DNA from 2 places in the Streptomyces dangxiongensis genome. Region 1 is predicted to be linked to the other one. Evidence: riboswitches for the same ligand, from Rfam matches in the RefSeq annotation. Region 1 holds a riboswitch; the other holds the start of a gene.
What was found. Region 1 has a riboswitch for ZMP and ZTP ahead of D9753_RS13585 (glycine hydroxymethyltransferase). Riboswitches for the same ligand answer to the same signal wherever they lie in the genome.

Region 1 (4,189 bases):
AGGCCCTTCGGCGTGGACGCCGACTTGCTCATCTTGACCGTCGGGTCCTGGAGATCGTAGATCTTCGCCGTCTCGCGGAGGATGTACGGCTCCGGGATCGTGAACGTCGCGCCGAAGCGGCCGTTGAACCGCTCGGCGAGGTCGCGGGTCAGCTCGATGTGCTGGCGCTGGTCCTCGCCGACCGGCACCTCGTTCGCCTGGTACAGCAGGATGTCGGCGACCTGGAGGACCGGGTAGGTGAACAGGCCGACGGAGGCGCGGTCGGCGCCCTGCCGGGCGGACTTGTCCTTGAACTGGGTCATCCGGCTCGCCTCGCCGAAGCCGGTGAGGCAGTTCATGACCCAGGCGAGCTGGGCGTGCTCGGCGACGTGGCTCTGCACGAACAGCGTGCAGCGGTCCGGGTCCAGGCCGGCGGCCAGTAGCTGTGCGGCGGCCAGGCGGGTGTTGGCCCGCAGCTCGGCCGGGTCCTGCGCCACCGTGATCGCGTGCAGGTCGACGACCATGTAGAACGCGTCGTGGGACTCCTGGAGGGCCACCCACTGGCGGACGGCGCCGAGGTAGTTGCCGAGGTGGAACGAGCCTGCGGTGGGCTGGATTCCGGAGAGCACGCGGGGTCGGTCAATGGCCATGTTTTTCATTGTCGCAGAGAGTGCGGGAGCTTCGGTGCGGTGGGGAACCGCGGGCCCGTGACGGCCGGCCGCGCGGTTCCCCGTGCCTGTGCCGGGGCGTCTCAGCCCAGGTCGACCTCCGGGTACAGCGGGAAGCCCGCCACCAGGTCGGTGGCCCGCCCGGCGATCTCCTGCGCGACCTTCTCGTCCAGGACGTGGGCGGCCCGGGAGGGGGCGCCCGACTTGGTGGTGCCCGGCTCGGTGGTGGTCAGGACACGGTCGATCAGACCCGCCACCTCGTCCATCTCCGCCGTGCCCAGGCCGCGGGTGGTGAGCGCGGGGGTGCCGACCCGGATGCCGGAGGTGTACCAGGCGCCGTTCGGGTCGGCCGGGATGGCGTTGCGGTTGGTGACGATGCCCGAGTCGAGGAGCGCCGCCTCGGCCTGGCGGCCGGTGAGGCCGTAGGAGGTGGCGACGTCGATCAGGTTGAGGTGGTTGTCCGTGCCGCCCGTGACCAGGGTGGCGCCGCGGCGCATCAGGCCCTCGGCGAGCGCGCGGGAGTTGTCCACGATGCGCTGGGCGTAGTCCTGGAAGGACGGCCTGCGGGCCTCGGCCAGGGCGACGGCCTTGGCGGCCATGACGTGCGGGAGCGGGCCGCCGAGGACCATCGGGCAGCCGCGGTCGACCTGGTCCTTGAGGGAGTCGTCGCACAGGACCATGCCGCCGCGCGGGCCGCGCAGGGACTTGTGGGTGGTCGTGGTGACGATCTGCGCGTGCGGGACCGGGTCGAATTCGCCGGTGAGGACCTTGCCGGCGACCAGGCCGGCGAAGTGCGCCATGTCGACCATGAGGGTGGCGCCGACCTCGTCGGCGATCTCCCGCATGAGCCGGAAGTTCACCAGCCGGGGGTAGGCGGAGTAGCCGGCGACGATGATCAGCGGCTTGAGCTCGCGGGCCTGGGCGCGCAGGGCGTCGTAGTCGATCAGGCCGGTGGCCGGGTCGGTGCCGTAGGAGCGCTGGTCGAACATCTTGCCGGAGATGTTCGGGCGGAATCCGTGGGTGAGGTGGCCGCCGGCGTCCAGGGACATGCCGAGCATGCGCTGGTTGCCGAAGGCCTGGCGCAGCTCGGCCCAGTCGGCCTCGGTCAGGTCGTTGACCTGGCGGGCGCCGGTCTTCTCCAGGAAGGGCGCCTCGACGCGGTCGGCGAGGACGGCCCAGAAGGCGACGAGGTTGGCGTCGATGCCGGAGTGCGGCTGGACGTAGGCGTGGCGGGCGCCGAAGAGTTCGCGGGCGTGCTCGGCGGCGAGGGACTCGACCGTGTCGACGTTGCGGCAGCCGGCGTAGAAGCGGCGGCCGACGGTGCCCTCGGCGTACTTGTCGCTGAACCAGTTGCCCATGGCGAGCAGGGTCGCCGGGGAGGCGTAGTTCTCGGAGGCGATCAGTTTGAGCATCTCGCGCTGGTCGGCGACCTCCTGGCCGATGGCGTCCGCGACGCGCGGCTCGACGGCGCGGACCACGTCGAGGGCGGCGCGGAAGGCCGTGGACTCGGTGGAGAGGGGGGCGGAATTCTCGGGCATCGGGACCTCCGGACGGCGTGCGTACAGCGTTCACGTTCGGCCCAGGCGCACGGCACTCTTTCCGGCTCGGGCCGCTCCCCGATGGTCCGTCCCATCCCAGCGCGCCAGTCACGGCCCGCTCGTCAGCCTACCCGGCGCGCCGGGCGGGGACGGGCGCGCGTCCACCATGCGAGCGACGAGGCGATGGCGCGGTGGCCGTCAGCGGAGCGGGAGGTCGGGTCCGTGGTCGCCGGCGGCGCGGGGGCCGTGGATGCGCCGGTCGGCCTCGGCGATGGCGACGTCGTTGATCGCGGCCTCACGACGCCGCATCAGACCGTGCTCGTCGAACTCCCACAGCTCGTTGCCGTAGCTGCGCCACCACTGACCGTCGGCGTCGTGCCACTCGTACTGGAAGCGGACGGCGATCCGGTCCCCGTGGAAGCTCCACAGGTTCTTGCGCAGCGCGTAGTCCAGTTCCCGGGCCCACTTCTCGGTCAGGAAGGCGACGATCTCCGCGTGGCCGGTGAGGAACAGGTCCCGGTTGCGCCAGACCGAGTCGGGTGTGTAGGCCAGCGCGACCCGCTGCGGGTCGCGGGTGTTCCAGGCGTCCTCGGCCGCCTGCACCTTCCGGAGGGCGGTCTCCAGGGTGAACGGGGGGCAGGGCGGGCGGGTCTCGGACACGGCGGCCTCCTCGGGGCGGCGGCGAACGGGAGGGGGACGAGCGTTCCCCTCGGCGCACGACCACGGTACGGCTCGGCGGTCAGAGGATCACGTGGGGCAGGAAACGGGCGTACTCGTCGGTGATCAGGCCGGAGGACTCGCGCAGACCGAGGCCGGCCGGTTCGTCCCGGACGACCCAGGCGCCGAGGACGACGTGGTTGCCGTCGAAGGCGGGGAGGGGGGCGAACTGCTGGTAGCAGCAGGGCTCGTCGCGGAGCACCGCGGGCGCGCCGGGCTTGTGCACGGTGACGCCCTCGCCCTCGCGGCCGAGGAGGGGTTTGGCGACGTAGCCGGCGGACGCGGCCAGCTCGCGGGGGCCGTCCAGGTGGGCGGGCAGGAGATTGGGGTGCCCGGGGTACAGCTCCCAGAGGATCGCCAGCAGGGCCTTGTTGCTCAGCAGCATCTTCCAGGCGGGTTCGATCCACAGGGTGCTGCCGGTCCCGCCGCCGTTGTCGAGGGTGTCCAGGACGTGCCGGCCGAAGGCGTCGGTGGTGAGCCACTCCCAGGGGTAGAGCTTGAAGAGGGCGCGGATGAAGCCGAGCCGGTTGTCGACGAAACGGCCGGAGAGGCTGTCCCAGCCGATCTCCTCCATGGCGAGCCAGTCGGTGGTGAGACCGGCCTGTTCGGCGGTCTCCTTCAGATAGGCGACCGTCATCAGGTCCTCGCCGAGTTCGTCGGCGGCGGAGTGCGCGAAGTGCAGGGGGCTGCCGGGCGGCAGGAGCGCGGCCTGCGCGCGCCAGGCGTCGACCAGCCGTTCGTGCAGGGAGTTCCACTGGTCGGCGCCGGGGAAGCGGTCCTCCATCCAGAACCACTGCGACGAGGCGGCCTCCACCAGGGAGGTCGGGGTGTCGGCGTTGTACTCCAGCAGCACGGCCGGGCCGGTGCCGTCGTAGCGCAGGTCGAAACGGCCGTAGAGGGAGGGGAGTTCGTCACGGCGGTGCCAGGACTCGGCGACGGCCGCGGCCACCCGCGGGTCGGTGATGCCGAGGTCGGCGAACCGGTCCTCGGCCACGATGTGCCCGGCCGCCGCCAGGCACATGCGGTGCAGTTCGCCGACGGTCTCCTCCAGCGCCTCCACCTCGTCCAGGGTGAAGACGTAGTAGGCGCTCTCGTCCCAGTAGGGGCGCAGGGAGCCGTCGGGGTGGCGGGTGAGCGGGTAGATCAGCCCCTGGGCCTCGACGGTCCGCTGCCAGCCGGGGCGGGGGTTGATGGTGCGGCGTTCCATGCGTGTCCCCGTCAGCCGCCGGAGCTGCCCTTGCCGCCGCCGAAGCCGCCGCGGTGCACTCCGGAGCCGTGGTGGTCGTC
Region 2 (4,189 bases), 2.6 Mb from region 1:
GGGCCCGCTGGATCGGCCTCATCCGCGCCGAGGCGGACGCGGCCGTGGCCCGCGGGGAGGCGGCACCCCGCGACTACCGCCTCGCGGCCACGGCCTTCATCGGCAGCGTCAACGGCCTGCTGCACGACTGGACCGCCGGCTGGGTGGACGCCACCCTGGACGAGGTGGTGGAGGAACTGGTCCGCCTGCTGCTGGGCATGCTCCGTCCGGAGGGCTGGCGGCCGCGCGACACGTGACCCACCGGCCCCCGAGCCGCCGGGCCTGCGCGGGCTCCGGCCGGGCGCCTGAGCGATGCCGCGGCCGGCTCGGCGCCAGGCTCCGTCCGGTTCGGCGCGCGGGATCGGTCCGGAGCTGATGTGCTGGAGCGGGGGCCGTCGCACGTTCTCCGGAGGGACCCATGAGTACCTACCGAGTCGCGCAGGTGACCACCGAGGGCGGCGCGTTCGAGCTGACCGAGCGGGAGGTTCCGCAGCCGGGCCCCGGCCGGGTGCGCATCGCAGTCGAGGCGTGCGGCATCTGCCACAGCGACGCCTTCTTCGTGACCGCCGGGGTGCCGGGCATCACGTTCCCCGAGGTTCCGGGGCACGAGATCGCCGGGCGGATCGAGGCGCTCGGCGAGGGAGCGCGGGACCGGGGATGGCAGGCCGGTGACCGGGTCGCGGTCGGCTGGTTCGGCGGCAGTTGCGGCCACTGCCGGGCCTGCCGCCGAGGTGACTTCCTCCTCTGCGCCGAGCTGGCGGTCCCGGGCTGGGCCTACGACGGCGGCTTCGCCGAGCAGGTCGTCGTACCCGTCGACGCCCTGGCCCGGATCCCCGACGCGCTCGCGGCGAGCGACGCCGGGCCCATGGCCTGCGCGGGCGTCACCACGTACAACGGGCTGCGGCGCAGTTCGGCCCGGCCGGGGGACCTGGTCGCCGTCCTCGGCGTCGGCGGCCTCGGCCACCTCGGCGTGCGGTACGCGGTCGCGATGGGCTTCGAGACCGTGGCCATCGCCCGCGGCGCGGAGAAGGCCGGCTTCGTCAAGCAGCTTGGCGCCCACCACTACGTCGACAGCACCGCCGGGACCCCGGTGGCCGAGGCGCTCGGGTCCCTCGGCGGGGCGCAGGTCGTCCTGGCCACCGCCGGCAACTCCGAGGCCATCTCGGCCACCGTGGACGGACTGGCGCCGCGCGGCGAGCTGGTGGTCATCGGCGCCACCCCCGAGCCGCTCGGCATCAGCCCGGTGCAGCTCATCGGAGCCGGCCGTGTCATCCGCGGCCACCCCTCCGGCACCGCGCAGGACGTCGAGGACACCATGGCGTTCAGCGTCCTGCACGGCATCCGCCCGATGACCGAGACGGTGCCGCTGGAGCGGGCCGGGGAGGCCTACGACCGCATGCTCTCCGGCGCCGCCCGGTTCCGGATGGTCCTGACCACGCGCTGACCGCGGGGGCGCGCCGTCCGGGCCGCCCTTCCTCACGGACGAGGGCGACGACCCGCACATGGCCGACGGCGCACCCCGGGGCCGGCCGGGGCAGGCGTACGGGTGCGGGGACGCGGGCGCGGGTGGCCGGCGGATGCTGATCCCGGCCCGCGCACCGGCGCCGTCCTCGCCTGGAGACCACCTTCCCCCAGGACGCCCGCGAGTACGGGGTGAAGGCCCGGGGACGTGATGGACTACCGGTCCTGGATGCGCCGATCCACCGGACCCGCCCCCCCCGCACGCCCCTCGTACCGGCCCCTGCTCTTACGCGCCGAGTTGCCGGGCGGCTGCGTCCACGGTCTGCTCCAGCAGCGTGGCGATCGTCATCGGACCGACCCCGCCCGGCACCGGCGTGATCAGCGAGGCCCGCTCCACGGCGGAGTCGAAGTCGACGTCACCGACGTCCCCCGGGTTGTAGCCCGCGTCGATCACGACCGCGCCGGGCTTGATGTCCTGCCCGCGGATCAGCCGCGGGCGGCCGACGGCGGCGACGACGATGTCGGCCTCGCGGACCGCCGCGGACAGGTCCCGGGTGCGCGAATGACAGTACGTCACGGTCGCGTCCCGGGCCAGCAGCAGCATGCCCACCGGCTTGCCGAGGATCGCGCTGCGGCCCACGACCACGGCCCGCTTCCCGGCCGGGTCGACGCCGTACTCGTCCAGCAGTCGCAGGATGCCGCCCGGTGTGCAGGAGACGAAGCCCGGCAGTCCGAAGCTCATCGTGGCGAACGACGCGAAGGTGACGCCGTCGACGTCCTTCTCCGGGGCGATCGCCTCGAACGCGGCCCGCTCGTCGACCCGGTCGCCCACCGGGTGCTGGAGCAGGATCCCGTGCACGCTCGCGTCTGCCGACAACTCCTCCAGCTTCGCCACGAGTTCGGCGGTGGTCGTGGCCGCGGGCAGCGCGACGTGCCGGGACTCCACGCCGGCCTCGCGGCAGCGGTTCTGCTTCATACGGACATACGTCACGGACGCCGGGTCCGCGCCGACCAGCACGGTCGCGAGGCACGGCGCGGTGCCGGTGCGTTCGGCGAGTCCGGCGGCCTTCTTCGCGGCGTCCCCGACGATGCGGCGGGCGGGCGCGGTGCCGTCCATGAGACGGGCCTGGGTCATGCTCACACTCCTGGGCTGGGATCGGCTCTCTCGCCCAGGCGCGCGGCAACCACCACGGACCGCTCCCCGGTGGTACTCCACCTCAGCGCCAGTCACGGCCCGCCTACAGGGTAACCGAGCGCGCGTACGGCCTCCGGACCGCTCACGGGTCCGGTCCGGCCGGGGGCGGCCCGGACCCGCGCGGCCTCCTCGGGACGCCTGCCGTACCCGGCCGCGTCCTACTCGTCCCAGGCCTGGATGATGAGCTGGTCGGCGATCTTGCCATCCCGAAGGGTGAGCATCGACTCGGCCAGGACGCGGGTGCCGTCCGCGTACTCGCAGGCCTCGCTGTAGGCGGCGTGTTCGCCCTCCACGACGCACCGTTCCAGCCTGTGCGTCATGTCCCGGCTGTAGACGTCGTCCAGCAACTCGGCGATCTGGCCCCGGCCGTGCAGGACCGTGGGGCTGCTGGGCTGGTTGTTGTGGTCGACGATGCGGATCTCCGCGTCGTCCGTGTAGAGCGACAGAAGGGTGTTCCCGGTGTTCCCCTCTATGGCCCGGCGCAGTGTGTCGGAGTCGAACGAGGACCCCGTCGCGGTGCCCATGGTGACCTCCTTCAGGCGCCCGCGGCCCGACGGGGGCGGGCCGCACGGACCCCACCTCCGAGACTCCTCCGCCCCGACGGTCACGGCAAGCGCAGCGGCCGGATCCGCCTCACGGGTGAGCGCGGGCCGACGCCCGTGTCCGGCCGGGGCCCGCCGCCGTTGCTGAGGGCATGATCTCAACACGACGCATCGCCGCCGCCGTCGGTCTGGCCGCCGGGATCGCCGCTCTCGCCGTACCGTCGGCGAACGCGGCCGACGCCGGCACACCGTCCGTCGGGAAGTTCGGCGCGCTGACCACGCTGGACTCGCTCGCCGGCGCCGGCATCCCCGCATCGGAGCAGGACCGGGTGCCGAGGGTCACCGACCAGTTGCAGGCGCTGGACGACCTCAAGGAGCTGAACCAGGTGGCGCAGGTCCTCGCCCCCGCCGCGCCCCTGCTCGGCGGGGACTCCGCCGTCCACTGAGCCCGCTCCCGCCCCCGGGCCCGAGGGCCGTCCCGGCCGGGACGGCCCTCCGCGCCGCCGCGTCCCGCCCGTGCACCGGTCCGGAGAGATCCACGGCCGTCCTCGTGGACCGTCCCGCTGCCGATCCATGGCGCGTAGGGTCGGCAGCGACGGCATTCGAAGGAATTCGAAGGAATACAGGAAGGGGACAGGCCATGGCGCAGGAAGTCCGCGGCGTGATCGCACCGGGGAAGGACGAGCCCGTACGGCTCGAGACGATCGTGATCCCGGATCCGGGGCCGGGCGAGGCCGTCGTGCGCATCCAGGCCTGCGGGGTCTGTCACACCGATCTGCACTACAAACAGGGCGGCATCTCGGACGACTTCCCCTTCCTGCTCGGCCACGAGGCCGCCGGCGTCGTGGAGTCGGTCGGCGCCGGGGTCACCGACGTCGCCCCCGGTGACTTCGTCATCCTCAACTGGCGTGCGGTGTGCGGGCAGTGCCGGGCCTGCCTGCGCGGCCGGCCCTGGTACTGCTTCGACACCCACAACGCGCGGCAGCGGATGACCCTCGCCGCGACCGGGCAG

Region 2: another riboswitch for ZMP and ZTP. It lies ahead of D9753_RS02680 (bifunctional 5,10-methylenetetrahydrofolate dehydrogenase/5,10-methenyltetrahydrofolate cyclohydrolase); the one in region 1 lies ahead of D9753_RS13585 (glycine hydroxymethyltransferase).

The regions. Positions count from the first base shown of each region.
Region 1 is NZ_CP033073.1:3,077,983-3,082,171, forward strand. Features, by position in the region: gene trpS (tryptophan--tRNA ligase) at 1-629, opposite strand, end outside; gene D9753_RS13585 (glycine hydroxymethyltransferase) at 731-2,185, opposite strand; ZMP/ZTP riboswitch at 2,218-2,307, opposite strand; gene D9753_RS13590 (nuclear transport factor 2 family protein) at 2,384-2,845, opposite strand; gene D9753_RS13595 (glutathionylspermidine synthase family protein) at 2,925-4,109, opposite strand; gene D9753_RS13600 (hypothetical protein) at 4,121-4,189, opposite strand, start outside.
Region 2 is NZ_CP033073.1:517,999-522,187, reverse strand. Features, by position in the region: gene D9753_RS02690 (TetR/AcrR family transcriptional regulator) at 1-236, shown strand, start outside; gene D9753_RS02685 (alcohol dehydrogenase) at 398-1,423, shown strand; gene D9753_RS02680 (bifunctional 5,10-methylenetetrahydrofolate dehydrogenase/5,10-methenyltetrahydrofolate cyclohydrolase) at 1,727-2,575, opposite strand; ZMP/ZTP riboswitch at 2,601-2,681, opposite strand; gene D9753_RS02675 (nuclear transport factor 2 family protein) at 2,794-3,159, opposite strand; gene D9753_RS02670 (hypothetical protein) at 3,330-3,623, shown strand; gene D9753_RS02665 (S-(hydroxymethyl)mycothiol dehydrogenase) at 3,818-4,189, shown strand, end outside.